3 regions of the Mesorhizobium sp. WSM4821 genome follow, and region 3 is predicted to be linked to each of the others. Evidence: predicted binding sites of a transcription regulator. Region 3 holds the regulator's gene; each other region holds the start of a gene.
What was found. The regulator PhoB, encoded in region 3, activates phosphate uptake and scavenging genes when phosphate is short. The targets are predictions, from matches to a motif close to TGTCATNNANCTGTCAT.
Positions count from the first base shown of each region.

Region 1 (9,944 bases), 600 kb from region 3:
GTGCACCACCACCTGCAGCTGCTCTTTGGCGGTTTCAGCGGCGGTCGCTTGCATGCCTTGGGCACGCAGCAGTGCCTGGCTCGCTACCTTGCTCAGTGTCGAAACGGCGCCGCTCGCCGCCGATGGATCGGTTGCATCGGCCTCGATCAGGATTTGCGGGCTGTCGCCGCGCTCGACCCGTCGGGCAAAGTCGGCGGGGATGGTGACGACGAAAGAGACGGCGCCCTTGGCCATCAGGGCTTCGGCCTCGGCGGCGCTCTGCGCCACATGGTCGAAGCGGTAGTAGCCCGTCATCTGCAGGACGGAGACCATGGCGCGTGTATACTGGTCGTTGCTCATCGCCACGAGCGCTGTCGGCAGGCTCTTGGGATCGTTGTTTATGGCGAAGCCGAACAGCACCAGCTGCATCAGCGGCACACCCAGCATCATGGCGAAGGTTATGCGATCGCGCCGCATCTGGATAAACTCCTTGATCAGCAGCGCGCCGAGCCTGGCAAAGGAAAAGACGCTGTTTATCCCATTTTTCATCCCATGTTGTCCTTCGAGCCGGACATGAACTGGATGAAGACATCCTCCAGGCTGGTCTCGCCTGGCGTCACGGTCACGCTCTTGTGCTCTTTCTCGACATCGACAAGTGCTGCTTCCAATTTCTTTTTGTCGGAACCGACGACATGCAGCGTCGCACCGAACGGTGCTACCTGGTCGACGCCGGGACGGCCGCTGAGTATGACGGCAACCTGATCAAGCCGAGGGCCCTGTAGGACGAAGGTCGTCAGCCCGGCATTCCGCACCACCTCGTCGACCGTGCCGGTGGCCAGCAGCTTGCCATAGGAGATGTAGCTGATGCGGTGGCAACGCTCGGCTTCGTCCATGTAATGGGTGGAGACCAGCACGGTCAGACCGCCGCTGGCCAGCCGATGGATCTCATCCCAGAATTCGCGCCGCGCCTTCGGATCGACGCCCGCCGTCGGCTCGTCGAGCAGCAGCAGTTTCGGCTGGTGCATGATGCAGGCGGCAAGCGCCAGCCGCTGCTTCCAGCCGCCGGACAGCGTGCCGGCCAGCTGGTCCTTGCGCGAGGTGAGTCCGAGCTCCTCCAGTGTCCTGCCGACATATTCGCCGAGCGGCTTCAACTGGTAGAGCCGTGCCACGAATTCGAGATTCTCGGCGATGGTGAGATCCTCGTAGAACGAGAATTTCTGGGTCATGTAGCCGACTTCGCGCTTGATGCTCAAACTGTCGGTGCGGATGTTGAAACCGAGCACCGTGCCTTCGCCCTCGTCCGGCGTCAGCAGGCCGCACATGATGCGGATGGTCGTCGTCTTGCCCGAGCCATTTGGGCCGAGGAAGCCGACGATCTCGCCTTCGGCCACCGTCATCGTCACATGGTCGACGACGGTCTTGTTGCCGAAGCGCTTGACCAGGCCATGGACGTCGATGACGTTCATTTTTCGATATCCGCCAGATCGACGTCGACGATCTGCCCCGGCTGCAGCGGACCCGCGTCACCCTCCGGCCGTGCCTCGACGAGATAGACCAGCTTCTGCCGGGTCTCGAGCGAGTAAATCACTGGCGGTGTGAATTCCGGGTCCGGCGACACGTAGCTGACCCGTGCCTTCACGTCAGGCCCGCAGCCGTCGCAACGGACATTGAGCAGCGCTCCGACCTTTATCGACGAGAACGCATTTTCCGGCACATAGACGCTGAGCTTCATGGCGCCGTCCGGCAGCATCGAAACGACCGGCGCGGTCGGGCCGGCCGTGTCGCCCGGATTGCGGATCACGTCGTTGACGCGGCCGGGCGACGGCGCTGCCAGTACGCGCTTCGACAGCCGCCATCGCGCTTGTTCCAGCGCCGATTGCGCTTGATTGACCTGATTCTCGGCGGCCCTGATCGTCTCCGGCCGCGCCGGCAGGCCGCCGACGGCGAGATTTGCCTCCGCTTGGCCGACCTGCGCGTTGGCGGTTTCCAGCGTGGCGGAAGCCGTATCGTAATCGGCCTGCGTGCCGGTGCCGCGCCTGAACAGGTCGCTGGCGCGGCTGTATCTGCGTTTGGCATCCGCGGCCTGCGCCTTGGCCATGTCGACTTGCGCCTTGAGCACCTCGATCTCTTCCGGCCGCTTGCCGACCTGCAGATCGGCGAGTTGAGCCTGCGCCTGGGCAAGGGCCGCCTCGGCTTGCGCGACAGCTATTCTTGCGTCGGCGCTTTCCAGCGTCACCACCGGCGCGCCTGGTTCGACGCGGTCGCCGCGCTTGACCGCGACCGTTTCGACCTGCGCCACCTCGATCGGCGCGAGCAGCACATAGTCGCCCTCGACATAACCGACGGCGAGCGGCGCCGCCGGTGCGCAGGCGCTGAAAAGCAGGGCGGCGAGCGGCAGGGAGCAAAGAAAACTCATGACCTACGATCCTTCCGGGCGGCCAATATGGCCCCAAGGTTGTCCGTTACCGCCGTGGCAATCTTGATAGCCTCGGCGTCGCCGATCCCGTCCCAGCCCATGCGGCGCATCACCGCCTCGCGGCCGATGCGGAAATAGATGACCTGACCGATCAGCGTGAACACGGTGAGCCGGGTAGCCTCGCTTTCGGCGGCCTCGCCCGTCGCCTGTTCCCAGACCAGACAGAGCCGGCGATGCGTCGGCTCGAACACGCCGTCATAGATGCGATCGAGTGCCGCCGTCGGATGCGAAAGCTCGCGCAGGACGAATTGTACGATCTCGCCGGCCTCCGGCCTTGCCACGACAAACATCACCATCCGCTCCAGCGCGGTGAAGAGTTGTGCCCGCGCCGCTTCGGGGTCGCCCGCTTCTGAATCGCTTGGCGCCCGCAGATTGCCGATCGCCTGACCGGCAATGGTCTGGATGGTGTCGACGATATAATCGGCCGCTGCCGCGCGAAGTCCTTCCTTGCCGCCGAAGTGATAGGCGATCGAGCCGATATTGGCCTTGGCCTCAGCCGCGATCTCGCGCGTCGAGGTGCCGTCGAAGCCTTGCCGTCCGAACAGTTTCAGCGCCGCGCGGACAAGTGCCGCGCGCGTCATGTCGGCGGGAGATGCCTCGCGACGCGGAATCTTGGCGTTCGTCGACTTACTCATGGTAAGAAATTAATCAATCGAATGATTAAAGTCAACCCGCACCGCCTCCAACTTGCCATCTCCAGCCGCACACGCTTTAGTGCGAAACATGGTCAAGGAAATCGAGCGCAAGTTCCTGGTCTCCGGCAATGAGTGGCGGGATTTGGTCGAGGCGGACATCCGCATTCGCCAGTTCTATCTCGCAGCCGCGCCCGGCCGCTCGGTGCGCGTGCGCATCAGCGACGGCGGCTCCGCAAAGCTGACGCTTAAATTCGGCAGCAAGGCCCGCGAACGTGACGAATTCGAATATCCGATCCCCTTGGCGGAGGCGGAAGAGATGCTGGCATTCGCGATCGGACATGTCATCGAGAAGACACGCCACCATGTTAGGCATCGCGGCTATCTCTATGAAGTCGATGTCTTCGGCGGGATGCTTTCGGGGCTGGTGGTCGCGGAGCTCGAGACGCCCGAGGACGTGCCGGACGGAATGCTGCCAGATTGGCTCAGCCGCGAAGTCACCGGCGAGCAGAGATTCTATAACGCGTCGCTCGCCCTTGGGGAGATTCCGGAGATCGCCGCATGAGCTATCGCATCGATCCGCGCCTGCCGTTGACCGGCGAGGTCAGGCGCATCCTCGCCGAGGAGATCGGCAAGGCGCTCGTCCATCTGGACGCGGCACGCTACAGGCCGGAACAGGGACTGCACAAATGCCGCAAGCGGCTGAAGAACGTGCGTGCCTTGTTGCGCCTGGTCCGTTCCGGAGACGAAACATTCTGCCAGACCGAAAACCAGTGCTACCGACAGGTGGCGGCTCTGCTTGCCGGTCCGCGCGAGGCGACCGCGCTGGTTGAAACAATCGACCGGCTGGCGGCAGGCTTTCCCGAACAAAGCGCCGCAGGTGGTCTCGATGCTGTTCGCGAGACGCTTGTGGCGCGCCAGCACGAATTGCATGGCGGTGTTGGCCTCGAAGCTGCGATAAACGCCGCGATTGCGGCCTGCAAGGAGGGCATCGGCCGGACAGATAGACTGACCTTGCCCGACCAGCCCGAACAGGCCGCCGATGTGCTTGCCGAAGGCGCCCGCATCACTCTGCGTCGCGCCAGAAAGGCGCTGGACAAGGCGGGCTCTCGCGGCGAGGCCGACGATTTTCACGATCTGCGCAAGGCGGCAAAGACCCACGGGATGCACCTGTCGCTGCTCGGAAGGCTATGGCCTACGCCGATCAAGGTTCGGCGCAAGGCGGTCGACGAACTGGGCGAAAGGCTGGGCGAACTGCATGATGTGTTCGTCATGCGTGCACTTCTCGATGCCGACGACCGGCCGCTCGGCTTTCCTCAAGAAACGCGGCTCCTGGGCAAGCTTTTGAAGCGTTCGGAGAAATGCCTGAAAAAGACCTGTCTCGCCGCCGCGGCCGATCTGTTCGGCGACGGCCCCAGACGCTCGACAAGGAAACTTGCGCGCAAGGTGCGCGACGATCTGGCCGCCGCGCCGCGCCAAGACGCTGGCGCCTCCGGCGCCGCTGGCTGACGCGGTTCCCTCGGTTCGGAATCATGGTCCAGTGGTCAGATTCTGATGACACTTGGTACCCGGTTGGGAGATCGGTTCAGGGGGTCCGGGCGATTAGCGAATCCTGAGTGGGGCGCGGGGCAACGCGACTTCGCGACGGAGTGGCGAAGCTAACCGAAGCGGATCGTGCCGGGAATGGGTCTTCGGCTTACGCGTTGCAACATGGATGTGACGGCGAGTGCGCATCACGACGCGCAGTTGGGTCTCAACCAATTGTTGCCGCGATCGGACATGCGAAGCGCGCCGCAGGCATCGAAAGAAACGCCCATACATTCGACGTCGATCCAAAGGAAAGTAGATGAGTACGTTCTCTCTTTCATCGGACGGGAAACTTGCGATAACGGCGAGCGAGACGTCGTCCAAAAATGATTTCGACTATTTGGTGGGCAACTGGAACATCAGGAATCGTACGTTGAAGGAACCGCTGGCCGGAAGCGACGAGTGGGAGGAATTCGGCGCGACCCAGGAGTTCCGCCAAATCCTGGTGGGTTTGGGCAACTTCGACATTTTTCATACGGAGTTGGGAGGAAAGCCGTTCGAGGGCCTCACCGTGCGATTGTTCGATCCAAAGACGCGTCTCTGGACGATCTACTGGGCCGACAGCAACGCGGGCAAACTCGACGACGGAAAGGTGGGCTCGTTCAATGGCGACGAAGGCGAATTCTTCGGCAGTGAGGTTGTGGCCGGCAAGGACGTTATCGTGAAATTCCACTGGGATAAGCGCAACCCGAAAACTCCGATTTACAGCCGTGCGTTCTGTGCTGATGCAGGCAGAACGTGGGAATGGAATTGGTACTCGAACTTTTCACGACGGTGATTGACTGAGTTGGCCCAAACAAAATGCCGCTCCTTCGCTTGCAGCCGAGGCGAATTCCGAGCCGGATTCATATGTCAGGTGGGTACCACTAGGCCGCCGGCCTGTGGTAATCGCCGTCTGGCATGATCGAGACGGGCGACACACTTCTGGACCGAATTGGCCGCTGGCTTGCCGGCCGGCTGCAGGAGGAATCGTCCGGCTACGAGCCTTACACGCCGTCCGATGCCGAAACGCTGCGCCGAACGCTCGAGCCCGGCGACATCCTGCTCATCGAGGGCAACCAGAAGATCTCGGCGGCGATCAAATATCTGACCCAGTCGACCTGGTCGCATGCGGCCTTCTATGTCGGCGATGCCTTACCCGAACCGTCGGACGGATCGGAACGACGGCGCCTGATCGAGGTCACGCTTGGCGAGGGCTGCATCGCCGTGCCGCTATCGCGCTACCGCACCTACAATACGCGCATCTGCCGGGCGAGCGGGCTGGCGCCGGAAGATCGCAACAAGGTCGTTGCCTTCATGATCGGCAAGCTTGGTCTCAGATACGACCTCAAGAACATCTTCGACATGCTGCGTTATTTCTTACCGACGCCGCCGGTCCCGGTGCGCTGGCGCCGCCGCATGCTGGCTTTCGGCTCCGGCGATCCGACACGGGCCATCTGCTCGTCACTGATTGCCGAGGCCTATGGCCAGATCCGCTATCCTATCCTGCCTGAGATCACCCATGCGCCCGGCCGCGCCTCGGCGCAGTCAAACTATTCGCGAAAGGAAATCCTGCACATCCGCCACCACTCGCTCTACACGCCGCGCGATTTCGACCTGTCGCCCTACTTCCGCATCGTCAAGCCGACACTGGAATACGGGTTCGACTACCGGCAGATGATTTGGGGCGACAAGGCTGCCGGTGCGGAGACCAAGGTCACCAAATAGCAGCTCGATCCTTTTGGTCGAGCGTCGGATTTCCCCAAAATTCACCTTGGGCATAGGGGCGGTCCACACGCCGATCTAATCGCGAGTTGCCACGCCAGTGTGCTGTTCCGACAGGCCGGTTCAGGCGTCGTCGCCCTGCCCGCCCCGTCGCTGTAGCGTCCGTGCGGCGAGCCAGCACAGCATTGCCCAGGCGAAGCCGGCGCACCACCCGGCCAGCACGTCGGACGGCCAATGAACGCCGAGATAGATGCGGCTGATGCCGACCAGCACTGTCGTCAGCACGGCGAGTGCCAGCACATAGATCTTCGTCGTCCGCCCAGGCAGGAAGCGCGCCGCCATGCTGCCCAGCGTGAGATAGGTCACCGCCGACAGCATGGCATGGCCGCTCGGGAAGGAGAGCGACGCCACGTCGGCGAGATGTGAGACGAGCTCCGGGCGCGGCCGGTCGATACCGGCTTTCAGCAGGCTTGACAGAGCCTGACCACCCGCCACCGCCACGAAGACGAGAAGCGCTGTTCCCGGCCTGCGGATCAGAAGCAGATAGACGGTCACTGCCACTGTGATCAGCCCGAGCACGCTGACGCTGCCGAGACTGGTGATGTCGCGCATTGCCCCTTCCAGCCACGCCGGGCCGACCGGATTGTCGGGCTGGCCGGCTTCGCGGAAAGCGAGCAGGATTTCGGTATCGAAGGCGTGCGGCGTGGTGGCTAGCGCGGCCTCCATCAGCTCCTCGAATCCCCACAGCCCGCCGGCAATGACCAGCCCGGCCAGCAGCATCGGGAATTCGATCCAGTTGAGCAGCGGGTTCTTCATCGAGCCGGTCGTCCCCTAGCGCCGCGCGTCCTTTTGGACGTGCACGCTGTAGCACTTTGATTCCTGTGCCATGACCCCAAGAAAATCGATTTCGATCTTGGGATCATGCGCAACTACAGTCTTTGCAGATAGGGACCGAGCGTGATCAGCGCCACTGCGGCAACGGCGAGCACGATGCCGGTCGTCTGCAAGGCATTGACGCGCTCGCCGAAGAAAGCCAGTGCCACCACGTTCACCGACACCAGCTGGATCACCGCCGACAGGCTGAACGACACCGACATGCCGAATTCGCGGATCAATCTCAGCATGACCAGATTGCCTAGCGAATAGAGCGCGAGTGTCAGCACGATCTTGCCGAGGCTGGGCGCCAGCCCCCATTGCTTCGCCGCCATCGCCGCGAGCAGGAAGATAACAGTCGAAACGACAAGCTGTACCAGTCCCCAGAAACTCACTTTCACCCCTCCTGCTGCGGCCTTTGCCGCGCCTGCTGCAGATCTTGTTTCCGAAGCTCGGGTCGCGGTCAAGCGGGCTGATCAAGGACACGAAACCGTGGGGTGGAAATTGGTCGGCAACGTCATCAAACTGTGATCTGCTGGCGATAGCGGTCAGTCAAGCAGCACGCTCCAGCCATCCCAAAGAAGCCAGAGGCAAGCCCATGACCGTACATCGCTCGACCGAACATCGCTCCCCAGAGGCCCATTTCCGCACTAGCCTGCTCGAGGAAAACGATGGGCCAGGAACAAATCCCACCGACAACCGGACGATGGGCGAGATCATCGCCGCGCGTTTCTCGCGCCGTGGTTTTCTGCAGGGATCACTCGCGGCGACCGCCATCGCCGTCACCGTCAGCCCGCTTGCGCTGATACTCGCCGACGAAGCCCGCGCGGGCGGCGGCTCGGCTTTTACTTTCGACGAGGTCGAGGCTGGCGTCGATGACAAGCACCATGTCGCCGCCGGTTACGACGCCGACGTGCTGTTGCGCTGGGGCGATCCGCTGTTTGCCGATTCGCCGGAATTCGATCCGACAAAACAGTCGGCGCAGGCCCAGGCCAGACAATTCGGCTATAACAACGACTATGTCGGCTACATCCCGCTCGACGGCTCGGCCGAGCATGGCCTGCTGGTGGTCAACCACGAATACACCAACCCGCATCTGATGTTCCCGGGCATCGTCACCATCGTCGATGGCGAGGCAAAGCAGGCGCCGCTGAGTAAGGAACAGGTCGATGTCGAGATGGCCGCGCATGGCATGACCGTTGTCGAAATCCGCAAGGTTGACGGCAAATGGCAGGTCGTGCGCGACGGCAAGCAGAATCGCCGGATCACCGCTGCGACGGAGATGGTTTTGACCGGCCCGGCTGCCGGGCACAATCGGCTCAAGACCAATGCCGATCCGTCCGGCACGAAGGTGCTGGGTACCGTCAACAACTGTGCTGGTGGAATGACGCCTTGGGGGACGGTCATGTCGGGCGAGGAAAACTTCCACGGCTATTTCGCTGGTGAGCTTCCAGCCGATCATCCGGAAGCGGCAAGTTACAAGCGATACGGCATTCCTGACGGCGCCTATGAATGGGCGAATTTCTACGAGCGCTTTGACGTCTCCAAGGAGCCGAACGAGCCGAACCGTTTCGGCTGGATGGTCGAGATTGATCCGACCGACCCCAACTCCGTCCCGAAAAAGCGCACCGCGCTTGGCCGCCTCAAGCATGAAGGCGCCGAGTCGGCCGTCGCCAAGGATGGCCGTGTGGTGCTCTACCAAGGTGACGACGAGCGTTTCGACTATGTCTACAAATTCGTCACGGCCGGCAAGTTCAACGCCGAGGACCGCGCCGCCAACATGGATCTTCTCGACGACGGCACGCTCTACGTCGCCAAATTCGCCGAGGACGGTACTCTTGAATGGCTGCCATTGGTTTACGGTCAGGGTCCGTTGATCGCTGAAAACGGCTTTGCCAGCCAGGCCGACGTGCTGATCGGGACAAGGCTTGCCGCCGACCGTCTCGGTGCCACCAAGATGGACCGCCCCGAGGACATCCAGCCCAACCCGACGACCGGCAAGGTCTATGTCATGCTGACTAATAATACCAAGCGCAAGGCGGACCAGATCGACGCCGCCAACCCGCGCGCCGAAAACGCCTTCGGCCACATCATCGAGATCGCCGAGGACGGTGGCGATTTCACTGCTACGAAGGGCAAGTGGGAAATCCTGTTGAAATGCGGCGATCCCTCGGTGGCCGAAGTCGGCGCCTCCTTCTCGACCGCGACCACCGCCAATGGCTGGTTCGGCATGCCGGACAATTGCGCCGTCGATACGGCAGGCCGGCTCTGGGTCTCGACCGACGGCCAGGGTCCGAAGGCGACCGGCCGCACCGACGGCCTGTGGGCGGTCGACACCGAGGGCGAGGCGCGGGCGACATCAAAGCTGTTCTTCCGCGTGCCGATCGGTGCTGAACTGTGTGGCCCGATATTCACGCCGGACGACCAGACCGCTTTCGTCGCGGTCCAGCATCCGGCCGATGGCGGCGAAGACTGGGAGCCATTCGGCCGACCCTCTTACTATGAGGACCTGTCGACCCGCTGGCCCGACTTCAAGCCCGACATGCCGGTGCGGCCATCGGTCGTCGCAATCACCAAACAGGGCGGTGGCAAGATCGCGGTCTGACGCGCGGCGCGGCTTTTGCTTGCACCGCAAGGAAGGATTTCGGCAATACGAAATCCTTCCTTTCCCCTTGCGCGGACGCATCCACCTT
Region 1 covers NZ_CM148371.1:1,243,088-1,253,031, reverse strand. The annotation lists gene AC0NID_RS05795 (ABC transporter permease) at 1-528, opposite strand, end outside; gene AC0NID_RS05790 (ABC transporter ATP-binding protein) at 525-1,445, opposite strand; gene AC0NID_RS05785 (HlyD family secretion protein) at 1,442-2,395, opposite strand; gene AC0NID_RS05780 (CerR family C-terminal domain-containing protein) at 2,392-3,090, opposite strand; gene AC0NID_RS05775 (CYTH domain-containing protein) at 3,179-3,652, shown strand; gene AC0NID_RS05770 (CHAD domain-containing protein) at 3,649-4,596, shown strand; gene AC0NID_RS05765 (hypothetical protein) at 4,934-5,452, shown strand; gene AC0NID_RS05760 (C40 family peptidase) at 5,575-6,381, shown strand; gene AC0NID_RS05755 (phosphatase PAP2 family protein) at 6,502-7,194, opposite strand; gene AC0NID_RS05750 (hypothetical protein) at 7,308-7,646, opposite strand; gene AC0NID_RS05745 (PhoX family protein) at 7,850-9,856, shown strand.
Region 1: the regulator PhoB is predicted to act here: its motif matches at 7,767-7,783, upstream of AC0NID_RS05745 (PhoX family protein).

Region 2 (9,944 bases), 3.3 Mb from region 3:
CTTGCCGATGCGGTCGACAAAACGTGCCGCCACCAGCCAGTCGACCGAGGCGGCCAGCGGGAAGACCGGCTTGGTGAGCGCAGCCAGCCCGTAACCGATGACAGCCAGCAGCTTGCGTTTCCCCAGCCAATCGGACAGCGCTCCGGAGAAGACCTTGGTGATGGCGGCCGCCGCTTCGGCGACGCCTTCGATGATGCCAACCATCACCATCGATGCCCCCATGACGGTCACCAGGTAAATCGGCAGCAAAGCGTGGATCATCTCCGACGAGACATCCATCAGCAGCGAGACGAAGCCAAGCTCCCAGATTCCGGTGGGGATGGAGCGAAGCGAGGCGGGGGTGCCTTGCGACGTCTCGAACTGTTTCATATTCCAGCCCTCAGCGGTTCGATACTGCCGCGATCGCGCCTTTCAAGATTTAAAGTAACGTCATGTCCATTCAGACCAACGTCAGGGCACGCTGTCGGGCGAACTGAGAAACCGCCCCCTCGGTCATGAGAGGCGGCATCGGCGACTTGGGATTTTGCCTTTTTCCCTGCATTGTCGAGAAGGATGCACGGAAAGGCGAGGCTTCAGCCATGAAGAGATGGCAGCGATGCCGCGGCTGCATGCGCTTGGCTGGGGAGTGAAGCGGCTGGCAAAGGAGTTGGATGCGCGCCATACGGCGGGTCGGCTCACGACCCGTTGCAGCCGATGACGGGAGCATCGGTGTGAGGCAGGCAGATCCGTCCATTGCGAACCTTCGCGATCAGTCTAGCCAAAGCTCCTGCTTGCGCTCTTCAAATCCGAGCACGCGCTTGCTGTCGGTCCACCGTGCAACCTCGCCCTCCATACCATCCGGGTCCTTGAAGGTCACCAGACGGACAGCGCCGAAATCTGTGATGGTCCCATCCGAAGCGCCGGCCTTCACCAGACGTCGTCTGACTTCCTGCAAGCGCTCTTCATCATCTACCTTAAGCGCGAGATGATCTATGTGACCTCTCTATCCCCATCTGCGTCGACCCATCTTCATACCCCGTTGGTTCCGGCATTTGGAACGGATGAAGGGCAAAGCCACCTCCCACGTCGATAAGCGAGTGACGAAGAGTGCGGCCACCGGGACCGGGCTCGGACAGATCGAACTTCGTTTCCGCGTCGAAGATTTCTTCATAGAAGCGAATGAAACGGTCCATATCGTGCGTGAACAACGTGAGATGGTGCGCACCAACGGTTACAGGCATATCGAGCCTCCCTTGCCGATAAGATAGTATGAAAAGCATACCTTTTCGTATTGATCCAGGCGACCTGGACCCACGATTGCGATGCTCAGTCGCTGAAAGGCACCAGCGTTTTTAGCAGAGAATGCTCGCGCGGTTCTGCCCCAAACATTGCTTGTCAGTTGGTGCGCCTAAAGCACGGTCACGACCAGGGCTGTGCAGACTTCCTTGCCATCGAGACGGTAGCTGTGGGGAACGCTTGAATCGAAATACATGGCGTCACCGGCGTTGAGCGACGTCTCCTCCCCGACCACATCGACCGCCAGGCGACCGCACAGAACGTAGATGAACTCCACGCTACCGTGCTGGTGCGGCTCCGACGGCGGCGCATCGAGCGGAAACTCGGCGTAAAAGGACTCCATTTTGCGGTTGGCTACCGGGTAATCCAGGCTTTCGAACAAGAATGTGGGTGGGGTCGCGTCCGGCGGCACGGGAAGCTTGAGCCGCTGTTCCTTCCGGACCACCGCGATGAGCGGCTTTTGCGTTTCGGCGGTAAAGAAATGGTCGAGGCCGACGCCGAATACCATCGCGATCCGAAGCAGGGTCGGGAGCGTGGGAAACATCTGGCCGCGCTCGATCTTCGACAGCAGAGCAGAAGAAAGGCCGGTGTGGGCGGCGAGCTGCACCAGTCCCAGTTTCTTCCTAAGCCGCAGCGCCTTCACGCGGGGGCCGATTCCATAGCGCGCGAGCTCGTTGGTGAGCGTGTCGGAAAGCACGTCGCAAACTCCTTTTCGTCCAGTGAAACATTTCTAGCCGAATTGTCGCCACGAGAAAATCAATTCTTTTATCACGAAAATTTTATTGGAAAGAAAATGAGTTTTCTCCAAATGACAATCCGTGCCGTTTGCATCGGCACATCGGTCCATCAACAGGAGAGCAATGCCCTGAAACTAAAAATCACGATTCTGGGCGCGGCGTTCGCCCTCGCAACCAGCGTCAGCGTGCTGGCCTCGGAAAGAGATATTGTGGATACCGCCGTTAAGGCGGGCCAGTTCAAGACCCTCGCAGCCGCGCTTGAAGCCGCAGGTCTCGTGTCCACCCTCAAGGGCGTTGGCCCGTTCACGGTCTTCGCTCCCACCGACGAAGCCTTTGCCAAGTTGCCCGCCGGTACGGTGGAAGACCTGCTGAAGCCGGAGAACAAGCAGCAACTCACTGATCTCCTGACCTATCACGTGGTCCCGGGGAAGGTGACCGCCGCAGATGTGGCAGGTTTGGATGAAGCCAAATCCGTGAACGGCAAGATGATCGACGTCGAAGTCGACGGCGGGTCCGTCAAAGTCAACGACGCCGTCGTCACTGCAACCGATGTCGCGGCGTCGAACGGCGTCATCCACATCATCGATAAGGTGATCCTGCCTCCGGAAGGCTGATAACCCAGCTCCAACCCAGGAAAATGACCATGAAGTTCATCAACATCCTGACCCTCATTCTCGTCATCGTGGGCGGGCTGAACTGGGGGCTTGTCGGCCTGTTCAGCTTCGATCTTGTGGCTGCGATCTTTGGAGCGGGCTCAGCGCTCGTCAGGATCGTTTACATCTTGGTAGGGCTTTCGGCGGCCTGGCAGCTCGTCCCGCTGTTTGCCTCGATGGGCTCCGGCGAACTGGCCGCAGAGCGAACCCGCTAACCCTGTGGAGGGGGCGGCTTCATAGGCAAACGGTCCCCTCCATCTCTGCCATATGGATAAATCCTTGCTCATGTTGATCGCATTTGGGGCCGCGAGCTTCGGCGCGGCGGCAACCGGCACGATATTTCGGCCGGGCAATTGGTACAAACAGCTCGACAAGCCGCTATGGCGGCCGCCGGATTGGCTGTTTGCGCCTGTCTGGATGGCGCTCTATGTGTCGATTGCCCTGTCGGGCTGGCTCGTCTGGCGCGAGGCAGGCATCGCCGGGGCGGCGCTGCCGCTCAGCATCTATGCATTGCAGCTTCTGCTCAACGCCGCATGGACGCCGATCTTCTTTGGGCTTCAGCGACCGGGCCTGGCGCTGGTGGAGATCGTGTTGCTCTGGGGCACGGTTGTCGCCACAATTGTCCTGTTCTACCCGGTGAGCGCGGCCGCGGCCTGGTTACTGATCCCCTACTTGGCCTGGCTGAGCTTCGCGTCAGCTCTCAACTTCTCCATCTGGCGACGCATACGCGCGAATACCGCCGCGAAGGGCGCTCGATGAAGCCGCGGTGGGTCGATGTGAAGGACCGGATCCAGCAGGGCTACCGGTATGCGCTGGTCGCGCCCGCCGGGGGTGACTTCCATCCCGATTTCCGGCCAGACCTGACGCCGGCGCAGATGCTGGCACTCGGGGTTTTCGGCGGTAAGTACATGACCGATTGCCGTGATGAATTCCCCCAAACCTGGTTCGCCAAAGCGCGCCTGTCGCCGCGGCGCAAAGATCCATCGCTCAACTGGTTCGGTGTGGATGCCAGCCAGCCGCTCAGCTTCTGGAGGGCCAAGGGTTGGATACATCCCGACGATCCGCGCGGCTGGTTCCAATGGTACTGTCGCTACTACCAAGGCCGTCGCGTGCTCGGCGAGGACGAGCGACAGATCGGCCGCTGGAAGGCAATACGCCGCCATGTCGGCCAGCTTCGCCGCGCCTGCAAGCCTGGTGATGGACGGTGCCGCCCGCGCCAGCGTCAAGCCTTGTTGCACTGGGCGTATGACAGTCGAGCGCTTTGAAAGGGAGTCTCGGCAAGTATGAGGCCTATACAGTCAACGCGAGTCCTTGGCTCTTAGGACATAACACCGCAAATGGCTCGCTATTGCTCGGTGTGTACACAGCCAAACCCTGTTCCTTAGTTGCCGCGGGAAGCGATAGGGCCGCGGCAAGATTACAGTCCTCTCCAATGTTCGTGTCGGCACTAGGAACTGATCCCGTGTCGGGGGATCCGAAAGAGATGCCCGGCCCATCAATGTCAAAAGAGCGGCCGTCAGACCAACGGCAGCCTTCCAGGTGCGGCGCGGAGACGCAGCCCAAAAAACCCGAGCAGCGCACGCTGCGCCCGCCTTTACCGGACCAGGCGAGAGCTTTCGGTACGGCGTCTGACCGTCTGCAATGTCGATACTTGTGTCCCGGACCGGTCGGTTTTTGTCGGACCAGGTGCCGACCAGAAAGATCAGAACACGAATTCGACGGACGTCAGCGGCCAGGAGCCGCGGGTCCATTCGATCGGTACGCCGTTGCGGTCTTCGTTGACAGCATTGATGCGGAATACGGGCGTTCCGGGCGTCAATCGCAGGATTTCCGCTTCATCGGGGGAGGCAAAGCCGCCGCTGATGCGCGTTTCCGCCCGCCGGTAGTTCTCGATACCATGCGCTCGGAAAACGTCGGTCACCGACTGACACGCGCCGTAACTCTGTTCGAAATCAGGAAACAGATGGGCTGGAAAGACCTTGGTGTTGACGTAAACCGGCTGCCTATCGGACGTTCTGATCCGGCACAGCCGGATAATGGTGGTATCAGGTGCGAGACGCAACCGCTCCGCCACGACCGGTTCGGCCGGCTCCCGAACAATCAGCAGCGTCTGGGTGCCGATTTCCTGGCCGTGGGCTGCGAAATTATCGAGAAAGCGCTGTCCGTCACGAACGGTGAACGTCGAGGGCAGGTTCCGCACGAAGATGCCGACGCCCTTGCGTGCGGTAAGGTGACCCTCGTGCTGTAACTGCTGCAGCGCCCGGCGAAGTGTGATGCGGGTGACCGCGAGTTTCTCCGCCAGATGAGTTTCTCCCGGCAGTTGGCTGCCTGGCGCAAGACAGCCGCTCTCGATCAGATTGAGGATGTGATCGTAGATCTGCTGCCAGATTGGCGTATCGCTACGCGGCCGGAAGACCAGGCCGTCAAAGGCCAGCAAGCGATTGCCGCTGCGCTCGTGTGTTGGAATTTTCGTATCCTGGTTCATGAGGCCTTGCTCACCGGCGACGACCGTTGTGCCGACCGTCGGTCTGCGCGGGCGAGTCCAGAGGAATAGACGATTTGTCCATGAACCATGGTGGCCACCACACGCGGATGCGCCGGATCGCCGGCATCGACGAGGATCAGATCCGCCCGGCGGCCGGCAACAAGCATTCCGCGGTCGTCGAGGCCGGCTACCCGGGCCGGGTTTGCCGAGACCAGATTCCAGATCGAGGGGAAGTCGCTGGCGCCTGGCGAAGACAGCCTGAAGGCAGCATGCAGGGGTGACGGATAGTGGTAGTCGCTGGTCAGCACCGTGCAGAGCCCGGCTCTGACGGCCTCTGTGGCATTCAGCGCACCATTGTGACTGCCGCCGCGCACGACATTGGGCGCGCCGAGGATCACATCCTCACCCATTTGCCGCGCGGCCCTCGCCGTCTCGAGCGTCAGCGGAAATTCCGAGGCCTTTGCGCCGAGATCGCGGAAATACGCACGTTCCTCGGGAGACGCTTCGTCATGGGCAAGAAGCACATTGCCATTGGCCCGTGCGGTCGCCGCCAGCTTCTCCATCGCGATCGCCACCTCGGCACGCCGCGACCAGATCTGGTCGAGCAACGTCATATATTCCTCCCGGCTCAAGCCGGATCGTTCCGCCATCTGGCCGATCTTGCGGGCGATCGCGCCGTTCAACACCGAGCCTGTCGTATGATCGTTGAAGGCGATGATCGGTCGCGGCGAAAGAGAGAGCCATTGTGTGACCTGCGCCATCTGATCAAGCGCGAAGGTCTCCCAGCGCAGATGCAGACGCGTATCGCAGCCAAGAGTGTCGCGGAGATCGCACAGCACGCCGATCAGGTGTTCGGCAGCTTCGAGCGAGCGAAGTCCAGGCTCCCACGACACCGTGACGCCGTGAAAGGCCGTGGTTACGCCATTGGCGACAAGCTGGCGGTCGGTGTCTTTGAGCGCCAGAGCGGTGTCGAAGCGGACGCCCGGCCGCGGCATGATTTGCCGCTCGAAGCCGTCGCCGTGGATATCGACGATTCCCGGCAGCACCAGCAGACCGTCGGCATCGATTATGGACGCATGGGCCGCTTGCACCTTTGACAGGATCCCGCCGGTAACATTCAGGTCTGCCGTTGCAAGCCCTCGGTCGGTAAGGATGCGACCGCTCTGAATATGCCAGTTCACTGTATTCCCTCGAAAAGAAAAGCCTGCCGGCGGCATCGGTGAAATGTCACGAGCACGTCATCTGCTGCGTATAGGGGTAGGCGGGTAACAGTTTCCTGTCTATACAGCAAAGGAAAAATGATGATCCGCACCATCGCAGCCGCGCTCGCCCTAACGTTTGCCTCCGCCCTCCCAGCTTTTGCGGAACCGGTGAAATTCGCGGTAACCGACATGGAGGGACTGGAGGCCCTTCAGCAGGAATTCGGCGCCTTCCAGACCGCTCTTGAAGAGGCGACCGGCCTGGACATCGAACTGTTTCCGGTCAGTTCGCGCACCACTGCCGTCGAGGCCATGAAATCCGGGCAGGTCGATCTTGTCCTGACCGGTCCTGCTGAATACGTCATCATGAAGGAATTGGACGAGCCGAAGATTGTTGTTGCCTGGCAGCGCCCCGATTACTTCGCTCAGATCGCCGTACTGGCAAATGGGCCGATCCGCTCGATTGAGGACTTGAAGGGCAAGAAGGTCGCATTCGGCTCGATCGGCTCCACCTCCCAGCACCTCGGCCCCGCCCAGGCGCTGGCCGATTTCAACCTGAAATATGCCACCGATTACGAACCGGTGATCATATCGCGCAACATCGCGGCCGAGGCTCTCATCCGCGGCGACATCGCCGCTATAGGCTTGAATTTCGGCTATCTGAACTCGGTCCGTGAAGCGTTCCCTAACGTCGCCTTCTCGGTAATCGCACGAGGCCGTGATCTGCCGAACGACATCCTTGTCGCTCGCAAGGACATTTCAGACGACGTCTTCGTCAAGGTCCGCGATGCCTTTGCGAAAAACGGCAACGAACTGATGAAGGCGATCCTGACAGGCGAAGACAACCAGAAATTCAAGGGCGGTTTCTTCCTCACTGACATCAAGGATTCGGACTATGATTATGTCCGCTCGATGTATCGCACGATCGGGATCGAGACCCTCACCGACTTCGTGAACTGAGGCCTGCGCCGTTTGCTTCGTCGCAAAAGCCGGCGGCTAACCGCCGGCTTGCTTCCAATCCCGGTCCGGTCAGGGCCAAGAGGGGTCACCATGACAGCAATCATTCGCGCGCACGACCTTGCGAAGAGCTATCCGAATGGAAAGGCCATTTTCTCCAATATCGGCCTCGACATAGCATCGCGCGAACGGGTTGCCTTGATTGGCTCGAACGGCGCTGGAAAATCCACGCTGCTCAAATGCCTGATCGGCCTTTTGCCGTCGAGCGGTGGTGAGGTCGTCACCCTGGGCGAAAGTTTCCGTTCGGCGCCATCCGCCGCCCAGCTGCGGCGCATACGCCGGCAGATCGGATTTGTCTTCCAGCACCACGGACTGGTTAGCCGCCAATCCGTTCTAACAAACGTTTTGCAGGGGAAGCTCGGACTGCCCGGCGCCTGGCGCGGCTGGCACCATTCCATCGCAAGGCAACACTGGCGCGAGGAGGCAATGCAGGCGCTCGCCGACGTGCGGCTTCTCGGCAAGGCAGGCGCCCGCGCCGACGCGCTTTCTGGAGGGCAGGCGCAGCGGGTGGCGATCGCTCGGGCGCTGATCCGGCGTCCGAAGCTCTTGTTGGCAGACGAGCCGGCGGCAAGTCTCGATCCGGCGGCTGGACGCGATGTGATGCGCGTTTTTTCCGAGCTCACCCAGGAACACGGAATTACCTTGGTCTACACCACACACGATATGGAACATGCGCTCGACTATTCCGATCGCATGATCGCGCTCAAGGCGGGCAGGATCTTCTTCGACCGGCCAACAGCGCAGGTGGCCCATGCTGATCTGAAAGACGTCTTCGATGCATGACCGCCTTTCGCCGAGCCGGGTTCCATCGATCTCGCCCCTCACTTTCAGCTTTGCCGTCGCTTTGGTCGCTCTCGTGATCGTTTCCGCCGGGCAGGTTGCACCTTCGCCGGAACAATTGGCAGGCGGAGCACCCCGCATGGCCAATCTCGTCGGCCGCATGATACCCCCAAATATCGAGCCGGGTTTCCTCCTGCGGGTTTTCTGGCGCATGATCGAAACCTTTCAGATAGCGCTCGTGGGAACAGCAATCGGCGTCGTCCTGAGCCTGCCATTTGCCTGGCTCTCGGCCAAGGACATAACCCCGCTCGGCCCGTTCCGGCATGTCTCCAGGATGCTGGTTTCGTTGTTCAGGACCGTTCCAGATCTGGTCTGGGCGCTTCTTTTCGTGTCCGCCGTTGGTCTCGGGGCGGTTGCCGGGACCATGACCATCATCGTCGATACGATCGGTTTTTGCGGGCGGTTTTTCGCCGAGGCGATGGAGGATGCCGACAAGAGACCTCAGGAAGCGCTGTTTGCTATCGGCGCCGGGCGGTTCTCGGTCCTCTGCGGGGCAGTCCTGCCTGACGCCATGCCGTCCTTGATAAACACCACGCTTTTTGCGCTTGAAAAGGCAGTGCGTTCGTCCGTGGTTCTCGGCCTTGTCGGAGCAGGTGGCATCGGCCAGGAACTGAAGGTCGCGTTCGATCTTTTCCAATACAAGAATGCCTCGACCATTATTCTCGTGATCTTCGTCATCGTTGTTTTGATGGAGTTCGTGACGGATCGCTTGCGCGCAAAGGTCCAGTAGTCGCAAGGCCAGCCGCGAGGCGCGGGGCACGTTGATCCTGATCAATGAAGGCGCACGGTACCGCTTTTAGTTTGGCCATCGCGGCTCGTGCATATCGGGCCGATCCATCTATCGGCCTTACCTCTCAACAGGAGTGCGAACATGCAACCCGCAGCATATCAGCCCGATTTCTTCTCGCCAGGCATGGCCAACAGCCAAAAGGCCTTTCTCGCCGCCTCCCGCCTCCAGGCGCAAGCGTTCAAGGCGATCATGCGCTACCAGATCGAAACGCTTTCCTTCCTGAAGCACCGCTACGAGCAGGACGTGAAACTGGTCGACGATCTCGTCGCCAGCGACGAGTTCAGCGATGTCTTCGACGTGTTCAGCAGCTTCGTGCAGAACGCGACGTCGGAATATGCCAGGGAAGCCGGCAAGGTCGCTTCGATCGGTTCAAGGCTCGCTACGGAAGCAGCGAACCGCGCCCGCAAACAGGCCGAAGACACGATCGAGGATATGGCGGCAAAAACGATCGCATAGGATCGGCTGAACGTGCCCGCCGCATGTGCCGGGCCGCCACTATCAAAACAAACCCGCCTTCAGTCGGGCGGCGAGCAGATCCGCGCACCTCCGGGGTCGTTGCAGAGGCACCCGCGTAGGTTGCCAAAGCAGTTGGATAGGCATTCTTTCGGCCTCGAATTCAGCAAGGACGATCTCCACCGCTTTCCGTTCGACGAGATCGGCCTCGCTTCGCGCCTGCAGGATCTCTGCCAACGCCGGCTGGATGCGCTCGTAAGACGCTCGGCCAGCCGCGGTCGGCTCCGTTTTTTCGCGTCGACCGCTTGATCAGTTCGACGCCAACGGCGCTCTCGAGCGCCAGAAGCGACCTGTTCACGGACTGCAGCGACCGGCGCAGGTGGCGTGAGGCGGCCGCCTGGCTGCCTTTTTCTACGACGGCCAGAAACGCCGCCTAAACTCTTTACTAAATTATCGAACTTGACGAACTTGCTTTTTGTCTCCACATCGGTGGGA
Region 2 covers NZ_CM148371.1:5,802,676-5,812,619, reverse strand. The annotation lists gene AC0NID_RS28490 (MFS transporter) at 1-369, opposite strand, end outside; gene AC0NID_RS28485 (hypothetical protein) at 749-934, opposite strand; gene AC0NID_RS28480 (hypothetical protein) at 954-1,172, opposite strand; gene AC0NID_RS28475 (helix-turn-helix domain-containing protein) at 1,388-1,972, opposite strand; gene AC0NID_RS28470 (fasciclin domain-containing protein) at 2,069-2,626, shown strand; gene AC0NID_RS28465 (DUF378 domain-containing protein) at 2,656-2,880, shown strand; gene AC0NID_RS28460 (TspO/MBR family protein) at 2,951-3,424, shown strand; gene AC0NID_RS28455 (hypothetical protein) at 3,421-3,930, shown strand; gene phnF (phosphonate metabolism transcriptional regulator PhnF) at 4,368-5,150, opposite strand; gene AC0NID_RS28445 (alpha-D-ribose 1-methylphosphonate 5-triphosphate diphosphatase) at 5,147-6,331, opposite strand; gene AC0NID_RS28440 (PhnD/SsuA/transferrin family substrate-binding protein) at 6,452-7,309, shown strand; gene AC0NID_RS28435 (phosphonate ABC transporter ATP-binding protein) at 7,400-8,149, shown strand; gene phnE (phosphonate ABC transporter, permease protein PhnE) at 8,142-8,936, shown strand; gene AC0NID_RS28425 (phasin family protein) at 9,078-9,452, shown strand; gene AC0NID_RS28420 (hypothetical protein) at 9,613-9,828, opposite strand.
Region 2: the regulator PhoB is predicted to act here: its motif matches at 6,376-6,392, upstream of AC0NID_RS28440 (PhnD/SsuA/transferrin family substrate-binding protein).

Region 3 (9,944 bases):
TGTTCGGTACGCACTGGTCGCCGCAGAGCGCCTTTACCGGCGCGGGAACGGAAGCCGGCGACGTCAACCAGGACATTTTTGGCGCGGTGCCGCTCTTTGCAGGCACGTTGCTCATCACCTTCATCGCCATGCTGGTGGCCGCGCCTATCGGGCTGATGGCTGCGATCTATCTTTCGGATTACGCTTCCAAAAGCGTCCGCGCGGTCGCAAAGCCGGTGCTGGAAATCCTCGCCGGCATTCCGACAGTCGTCTATGGCTTCTTCGCCGCACTGACGGTTGCACCCTACTTTCGCGGTATCGGCGAAAGTCTGGGTCTAAGCGTTGCGTCCGAATCCGCGCTCGCCGCAGGCGTGGTCATGGGCATCATGATCATTCCCTTCGTTTCCTCGCTTTCCGATGACGTGATCAACGCCGTTCCGCAATCCCTCAGAGACGGTTCCGCCGGCCTCGGCGCGACCAAGTCGGAAACCATCCGCAAGGTGATCCTTCCCGCCGCCCTTCCGGGCATCGTTTCGGCGATGCTGCTCGCCGTCAGCCGCGCCATCGGCGAAACAATGATCGTGGTCATGGCGGCGGGGCTGGCGGCAAACCTCACGGCCAACCCGCTCGAAGCGGTCACCACCGTGACGGTTCAGATCGTGACGCTGCTTGTGGGCGATCAGGAATTCGACAGCGCCAAGACGCTTGCAGCCTTCGCACTTGGCCTGGTGCTGTTCTGCATCACGCTCACCCTCAACATCGTCGCTTTGCGCGTCGTCCAGAAATACCGAGAGCAATATGACTGATGCGATCGCGTCATTTGGCGCCGGCGGACGGCCGGTCAGCATTCATACCGACGATGCCGCCAAGGCGCGGCTGAAGGGCCGTTACCGTGCGGAAGCGTGGTTCAAGTGGCTCGGCGCCGGAGCCGTCGCGTTGGCTGGGTTGTTCCTCGTGTTGCTCCTGTCGACCGTCGTCACGCAGGCGATTCCGGCGCTGCGGCTGAACTATCTGACGCTGCCGATCGATCTTTCGTCGGCTAAGGTCGACCCAGCGAAACTCGGTGACGTAAACTATGATTCCATCGCCCAGGAAGCGCTTGCGGCAAAATTTCCGGATGTGAAGAGCCGTCAGGACAAGCGCCTGTTGCGCGGGCTGATTTCCAGCGGCACGGGCGTCTTCCTGCGCAAGGATATTGCGGCTGATGCGGGGATGCTCGGAAGAACGGTGGACTATGCGGTTCCACTGGACGATTTTGCCGACCTCTATCTCAAGGGTTTGCTTGCTGACGTCGGTTCGGACGAACCCATTTCAACGAGCGTCACGCCTTCGGGAACCAGCGGCGACATCGACCTGACCTTCGGCGACGATGGCTTGCTGGCGCTGGCGCGCGGCCATGGTGCGACCGAGGGCGAAAACGGCATGCTGACGCTGACGAGCGGCGCATCGTCGCTGCTGGTCGTGTTCAACGGCGGTACGGTCAAGCTGACCGCGCTGTCGCCGGGGGGCAACGGGACGGCGATCGCAAAGGGCACGGTGATCGAGGCGCTGGACAGCACGGCGCCCGCCGCGAGCGGTCAGGCATCCCTGCGCGTCATCGATACGCCGGAAGCATCGCGAAAGATTTCGGACAAGGAAATCGTGTGGCTCGACACGTTGAAGAGCGACGGCTTGATCGAAAGCCGGTTCAACTCGATCTTCTTCTTCACCGGCGCCAGCCGCGAGCCGGAACTGGCCGGCGTCTGGGGCGCGGTCGTCGGATCGTTCCTGACCATGATCGTAACGCTCGCCATCGCCTTCCCGATCGGCGTTTCGGCGGCGATCTATCTTGAGGAATTTGCGCCCAAGAACCGGCTGACGACGATCATCGAAGTGAATATCAACAATCTGGCGGCGGTGCCTTCGATCGTCTTCGGCCTGCTTGGACTTGCCGTATTCCTGAATTTCTTCGGCCTGCCGCGCTCGGCCCCGGTGGTCGGCGGCATGGTGCTGGCGCTGATGACGCTGCCGATCATCATTATCGCCTCACGCGCTTCGCTACGCGCCGTGCCACCATCCATCCGCGAGGCGGCGCTTGGCATCGGAGCGTCCAAGGTCCAAACCGTATTCCATCACGTCCTGCCGCTGGCGATGCCGGGTATCATGACCGGCACCATCCTCGGAATGGCGCATGCGCTGGGCGAGACCGCGCCGTTGCTGATGATCGGCATGGTCGCCTTCATCGTCGACATCCCCGGCGGCTTCACCGATCCCGCGACGATCCTTCCCGTGCAGATATTCATGTGGGCCGATTTCCCGGAAGCCGGGTTCCAGCAGAAGACTTCGGCGGCGATTTTGATCTTGCTGCTGTTTTTGGTCATCATGAATGCCATTGCGGTGATACTGCGCAGGCGCTTCGAGCGGCGCTGGTAAGGAGTAGAGGATATGAACATCATGACGGAAGCCAGCGTCGAACAGAAACTGGGTAGCGGGACCAACGAACCTTCGATCAAGATGAAGGGCGCAAAGGTCTCCGTTCATTACGGCGAGAAGCGAGCCCTGTTCGACGTGGATCTCGATGTCCGTGAAAACCAGGTGACGGCGTTGATCGGCCCATCGGGCTGCGGCAAGTCGACCTTTCTGCGCTGCCTGAACCGGATGAACGACACGATCCCGATCGCCCGGGTCACCGGCAAGATCACGCTCGACAGCGAGGATATCTACGACCCGAAAATCGACGTCGTCGAACTCAGGGCTCGCGTCGGCATGGTGTTCCAGAAGCCGAACCCGTTTCCGAAGTCGATCTACGAAAACGTCGCCTACGGTCCACGCATTCACGGCCTGGCTAGGAGTAAGGCGGAGTTGGACGGCATCGTCGAATCGAGCCTGAAGAAGGCCGGCCTGTTCAACGAGGTCAAGGATCGCCTGCTCGAGTCGGGCACTGGTCTCTCCGGCGGACAGCAGCAGCGCCTGTGCATCGCGCGCGCCATCGCGGTGTCGCCGGAGGTGATCCTGATGGACGAGCCGTGTTCGGCGCTTGATCCGATCGCCACCGCCCGCGTCGAGGAACTGATCGACGAACTGCGCCAGAACTACACGATCGTCATCGTCACTCATTCGATGCAGCAGGCAGCGCGCGTGTCGCAGCGCACGGCCATGTTCCACCTCGGCTATCTGGTCGAGGAGGGCGCGACCGACAAGATGTTCACCAATCCCGACGACAAACGCACCCAGGACTACATCACCGGCCGGTTCGGTTGAGCGGCGGCGAATTTCGAACACGAGGACAGTATCATGGGTGAACACACCGTCGCATCTTTCGACGAGGAATTGGAGCACATCGACCGGCTGCTCCGCGACATGGACGAGCTAGCCGCCGCGATGGTCGCGGCGTCAATCCGCGCGTTGCTAGCTTCGGACAATGCGATGGCGCAGCGCGTCGTCTCGGACGACACGATCATGGATGCGCGGCAGCGCGAACTCGACGATAGCGCGATCACGCTGATCGCCAAGCGGCAGCCGATGGCGCAGGATCTGCGTGCCGTGGTCGGCGCAATCCGCATGGCGGGCGATCTCGAGCGGATCGGCGACCTGGCCAAGAACATAGCCAAGCGGGTCAGCGCCGTCGGACAGAGCGCCACGCCACGCAATCTCTCGCACGGTATCGACGCCATGGCGGATCTCGTTCTCGAGCAGCTCCGCGGCGTGGTCGAGCACTATGTCTCGCGCAACGCCGACGCGTTGAAGGAACTGCGCGCCGCCGACGAGAGGATCGACGTGAAATACACGGCGGTGTTTCGCGAGCTCCTGACCTACATGATGGAGGATCCGCGTAACATAACCGCCTGCACGCACCTTCTATTCTGCGCCAAGAATCTCGAGCGTATCGGTGATCATGTCACCAACGTTGCCGAAAACGCCTACTATGTCGTGACCGGGAATCAATTGCCGGCGGACCGCCCGAAGCTCGACGAGACGACAATGTCGGCGCCGGCGACATGACAGGGGTAACCGGCCGATGATCGCGCCGCGCATCATGGTGGTGGAGGATGAAGAGCCTCTAGGCGTCCTCCTCCGCTACAATCTCGAATCCGAAGGCTATCAAGTCGAGGTGGTGACACGCGGCGACGAGGCCGAGATCCGGCTGCAGGAGAACGTGCCCGATCTTCTGGTGCTGGACTGGATGGTGCCGGCGATTTCCGGCATCGAGCTTTGCCGGCGTCTTCGGGTGCGTCCCGAAACCGAGCGGCTGCCGATCATCATGCTGACCGCCCGCGGGGAGGAGAGCGACCGGGTGCGCGGCCTTTCCACCGGAGCGGACGACTATCTGGTCAAGCCCTTCTCGACACCGGAATTCATGGCCAGGGTCAAGGCGCTGCTGCGTCGCGCCAAGCCGGAAGTGCTGTCCAGCGTTCTCAAGGTCGGCGACATCGTGCTCGATCGCGAATCGCACCGGGTCTATCGCAAGAAGAGTGAGATCCGGCTCGGACCGACCGAGTTCCGGCTGCTCGAATTCATGATGCGGCATCCCGGCCGCGTGTTCTCGCGCAGCCAGCTGCTCGACAATGTCTGGGGCGAGACGATCTACATCGACGAACGCACGGTGGACGTCCATGTCGGCCGGCTGCGCAAGGCGGTCAACAATGGTCGCATGCCTGATGTCATCCGCACCATCCGCGGTGCCGGCTACGCGATCAGGGAAGACTAGCTCCACGGCGCGAAGGTTCTGACAGTCGGATGTGCTGCGTTGGCGGATCGCATGTCTTGGCGGCTATCGAAAACGCCCATTGCTTCGCCCAGGGATGACGAAGTTGGGCCTCCCGCGCTCTTCGGTCAAACTCAAGCCACGTTCTTCCCCGCTGAGCCTCCTCTCGCCTGCACGCCCGGCGCGAAAATCTCCTGGTCGACGAAGCTTAGCGCCCGCATGGCGCAGCCTTCGCGGATCAGCGGCAGCTCGTTCGGCTCGGTGTCGAAGGAAATCGAACCCGAATGCTGGCCGCCGGCGGTCTGGGCGATGGCTTCGCGCAGGGCCGGCTCGATCAGGTCGAAAGCGGCGGCACTGGCGCCGACCATGGCGACCGGCGCCGGATCGATCAGTGCGAACAGGCTGCCGAGCCCAAAGCCGAGCGCTTCGCCGGCCTTGCGGTAGGCTTCGCGCTCCGGTCCGTCCGTCTCGCGCGCCCGGGCGGCGAGCGCCCGCATGTCGGCATCGCTGACATCGGCGACCGGCTCGGTGTTTTCGCTCAACTGCCTAGCGTTGCGCCAGATGGCGTAGTTGCCGGCATAGGCCTCGACGCAGCCGCGCCGCCCGCAGCGGCAGAGCGCGCCGCCCGGGCGATGGATCATGTGGCCGAATTCGCCGCCCGAGGAATGAGTGCCGGTGAACAGTTCGCCTTTCAGCACCAGCCCCATACCGATGCCGTGCGAGAGCAGGATGGCGATAAAATCGTCGCGGTAACGATCCGGGTCGCGCCAGCGCAGCGCCACGGCCATCATGTTGCAGTCGTTCTCCATGGTGGCCGGGATGCCGAACTGGTCTTCCAGAATGTCGGCGAAAGCGATGTTCGTCTGCGGCGTGATCGGCGACCACAGCATGGCTCGCGCATGGGAATCGGTGATGCCCTGGATCGCCAGCGCGATGCGCGCGACGCTTTGGACATCGAGGTCGGGATCCTTGAGCCGGCGCCGGACGATGGCGACGCATTCGCCGATCAGTGCGTCGCGCGACATGGTCAGCGTGTCCAGCCGGCGCTGTTCCTCGGCGACCACTTGCCCGGCATAATCGATGACGGCGACCGAAAGGAAATTCAACGACAACACGACGGCCAATACCTTAGCCGCTTCCGGATTGAGGCTGAGGCCGACCTGCGGCCGGCCGCGTTTCAGCGAAACGGTCTCGCTTGCCCTGCTCTCGGCAAGGATGCCCTCGTGGATAAGGTCGGAAGAGATCGCCGATATCGTCGAATGGCTGAGGCCGGTAGTCGCCGCGATCTCAGTTCGCGACGGATGGCCGGCCCGGCGCACGGCCGAAATCACCATCCCCCGGTTGCGCCGGCGCAAATCGTCGTGGCGGATTCCGACCGACATGTCTTGCGTTCCTCCCGGTCGTCCTCGCGGCCTCTCGTGATGCGAAGGCCGTCGGCGACACCAGGCAAATATTGGCAGAAGCCGACAGCCCTGTCATTATTTATTCCGAGACTCGAAAAAACGCCGGGCAGGACATCAAAATCCATCAGAATTGATGTTGACAGCGCTTCGGCGTTCGACCAGTATTTTTTCGAGGCTCGAAAAAATAGAGCCTTTTGTGCCGGCCTTTGGGCCAGTTTGGTCGCGCCGTACGTGGCGCAGGGAGGAATACCATGAAGAGATTCACAGCCGTCATCCTGGCGGGGGTCGCCATGTCGCTGACGCTCGCGTCGGTCGCGCAGGCGAAGGACAAGGTCATTGGCGTTTCGTGGTCCAACTTCCAGGAAGAGCGTTGGAAGACCGACGAGGCCGCCATGAAGGCAGCGATCGAGGCCGCCGGCGACAAGTATATTTCCGCCGATGCGCAATCCAATCCCGGCAAGCAGTTGACCGATGTCGAGAGCCTGATCTCGCAAGGCGCCAACGCGCTGATCATCCTTGCGCAGGATGCCTCGGCCATCGGACCTGCGGTGCAGAAGGCGCTGGACGAAGGCATTCCGGTCGTCGGCTATGACCGGCTGATCGAGAACAAGGACGTCTTCTATCTGACCTTCGACAATCAGGAAGTCGGGCGCATGCAGGCCCGCGAAGTGTTCAAAGTGGCGCCGGAAGGCAATTACGTCTTCATCAAGGGCTCGGGCGCCGACCCGAATGCCGATTTTCTGTTCGCCGGCTCCATGGAAGTGCTCAAGGAGGCCATCGACAGCGGCAAGATCAAGAATGTCGGCGAAGCCTATACGGACGGCTGGCTTCCCGCCAACGCCCAGAAGAACATGGAACAGTTCCTGACCGCCAACGACAATAAGGTCGATGCGGTGGTTGCCGCCAATGACGGCACCGCCGGCGGCGTCGTCGCCGCGCTGACGGCGCAGGGCCTGGCCGGATCCGTCCCGGTGTCGGGCCAGGACGGCGATCACGCGGCGCTGAACCGCATCGCGCTCGGCACACAGACCGTATCGGTGTGGAAGGATGCGCGCGAACTCGGCAAGAACGCTGCCGAGATCGCCTCGCAACTTGCCGACGGCAAGCAGATGACCGACATTGCGGCCGCAAAGGACTTCACCACGCCGGGCGGCAATGCCGTCAAGTCGCTGTTCCTGACGCCGATTGCTATCACCAAGGACAATCTCAACGTCGTCATCGACGCCGGCTGGATCACCAAGGACGCGGTTTGCGCGGGCGTCGCCGCCGGCAGCGTGGCGGTCTGCAACTGATCTCGATCACTTCGCAAGGAAACGAACGCCGCGGCTGTCAGTCGCGGCGTTTTCAAAAGGGCTTTCCGCTTCAAATGGCTTCCGCTTCAAATGATTGGGGAAAGCCGGTGGCATCGTGTTCCGGCATCCGCGCCAGACGGCAACCCGGTGGGAGGACTTCATGACCGACACGGCATCCAACCCACCGGCCGCCAGAACGGCCGAAGACCGGGCGCGTGATTCCGAACTCAGCGCCGTCGGACGGTTCCTCAAGGCAACCGAGCTCGATATACGCATGCTCGGCATGGTCGGCGCGCTGCTGGTCATCTGGTTTGGAATCCACATCCTGTCGGGCGGGCTTTTCCTCACGCCGCGCAATCTCTGGAACCTGTCGGTGCAAACCTCCTCGGTCGCGATCATGGCGACCGGCATGGTGCTGGTCATCGTGATGCGCAACATCGATCTTTCAGTCGGCTCCGTCGAAGGCGTGATTGGCATGGTGATGGGCGTGGCGCAGGCCGAATTCCTCATCCGCGTCATGGGATTCCAGCTTGGAAGTCCCTGGATATGGGTCGTCGCACTGGCTGCCGGTGTGGCGCTCGGCCTCATGATCGGCGCGCTCCAGGGCTTCATCATCGCCTATCTCGAGGTTCCGGCCTTCATCGTGACACTGGGCGGGCTGCTGATCTGGCGCGGCATGGCGTGGCTGATGACGAGCGGGCGCACCGTCGCGCCGCTGGACGCCACCTTCCAGCTCATGGGTGGCGGGCCGCGTGGCTCGATCGGGGCGACCGCGAGCTGGATCGTCGGTGCTCTCGCCTGTGTGGCCGTCGCCTTCATGCTGCTCAACGGCCGGTCGCAGCGCAAACGGTTCAAATTTCCACTGCGCCCCATCTGGGCGGAAATCTTTCTCGGCGTGGTTGCTTGCGCCGCCATTCTTGGCGCCGTCCGGATCGCCAATTCCTATCCGTGGCCGGTCGGCATCGTGCGCCGCTACGCCCAGCAGAACGGCATCACCATCCCCGAAGGCGGCCTGTTCATCGCCCATGGCATCGCCATACCGGTACTGATGGCGGTCACCGTTGGCATCGTCATGACCTTCATCACCCGGCGCACCCGTTTCGGCCGTTACGTCTTTGCCATCGGCGGCAATCCGGAAGCGGCGGAACTCGCCGGCATCAACACGCGCTGGGTTACCATGAAGGTGTTCATGATCATGGGCGTGCTGGCCGCAATCAGCGCGGCGATTGCGTCGGCCCGCCTCAATGCGTCGACCAATGCACTCGGTACGCTGGACGAACTCTTGGTCATCGCGGCGGCGGTCATTGGCGGCACGTCGCTTGCCGGCGGCTCCGGCACGGTGCTCGGCGCCATGCTGGGCGCGCTCCTGATGCAGTCGCTGCAGTCCGGCATGGTGTTGCTCGGCATCGATTCACCGCTTCAGAGCGTGGTCGTCGGCGCTGTCCTGGTTGTCGCCGTCTGGCTCGACACCGTCTACCGCAAGCGGGTCTAGCATGGCCCCCAACCGAAGGCTCGCGTCGGCGAAAAGTGGATACCGGTATACGGACAATCAAGCCCAAGCAAAAACCATAGGGAGGAACGATCATGGCTGACACGACTGCTCCCACGCCACTGATCGATATGCGCAACATTTCGATTGCCTTCGGTGGCATTCGCGCCGTCGACGATGCGTCGATCGACCTTTTCCCGGGCGAGGTCGTGGCGCTGCTCGGCCACAACGGCGCTGGCAAGTCGACGCTGATCAAGATCCTGTCCGGCGCCTACAAGCGCGATGCGGGCCAGATCTTCGTCAACGGCGAAGAGGCTTCGATCTCCAATCCGCGCGACGCCAAGAAATACGGCATCGAGACGATCTACCAGACGCTGGCGCTCGCCGACAATGTCGACGCCGCCGCCAACCTCTTCCTTGGCCGCGAACTGATGACCGGCTGGGGCACGCTCGACGATGGCGCCATGGAGGCCGAGGCGCGCAAGGTGATGGGCAGGCTCAATCCCCGGTTCCAGCGCTTCAAGGAACCGGTGATCAAGCTTTCTGGCGGCCAGCGGCAGTCGGTGGCGATCGCGCGCGCCATCCTCTTCAACGCCCGCATCCTGATCATGGACGAGCCGACGGCGGCACTGGGGCCGCAGGAGACGGCGCAGGTCGGCGAATTGGTCATGCAGCTCAAGGCCGACGGCATCGGCATTTTCCTGATCAGCCACGATATCCATGATGTGTTCGAGCTTGCCGACCGCGTCTGCGTGATGAAGAACGGTCAGGTCGTCGGCACGGCGCGCACGAGCGACGTCACCCAGGACGAGGTGCTCGGCATGATCATCCTGGGCAAGTGCCCGCCTGGCGCCATTCCGGGACCAGGTGCACTGAAGATCGCCGCCTGAAGCTTTAAATAAGCCGGCTAAATAACAGCCAGGTGACCGGCCTTGTGATATGCCAGCCATCATGATGGTTTGGCCGCGCCATTGTGTTGACGCGGGGAGTTGCCCATAAAGGTTTGGAAACCGTTCACAGGCCGCGGCAGCAATTGAAGAAGTTTTTTCCGATCGTCGCTTTCATCGCCGTCGCGCTGATCAGCCTGACGATGGCGG
Region 3 covers NZ_CM148371.1:1,838,690-1,848,633, forward strand. The annotation lists gene pstC (phosphate ABC transporter permease subunit PstC) at 1-785, shown strand, start outside; gene pstA (phosphate ABC transporter permease PstA) at 778-2,391, shown strand; gene pstB (phosphate ABC transporter ATP-binding protein PstB) at 2,404-3,219, shown strand; gene phoU (phosphate signaling complex protein PhoU) at 3,253-3,960, shown strand; gene phoB (phosphate regulon transcriptional regulator PhoB) at 3,977-4,666, shown strand; gene AC0NID_RS08835 (ROK family protein) at 4,798-6,045, opposite strand; gene xylF (D-xylose ABC transporter substrate-binding protein) at 6,318-7,358, shown strand; gene AC0NID_RS08845 (sugar ABC transporter permease) at 7,519-8,850, shown strand; gene AC0NID_RS08850 (ATP-binding cassette domain-containing protein) at 8,943-9,737, shown strand; gene AC0NID_RS08855 (CHASE domain-containing protein) at 9,881-9,944, shown strand, end outside.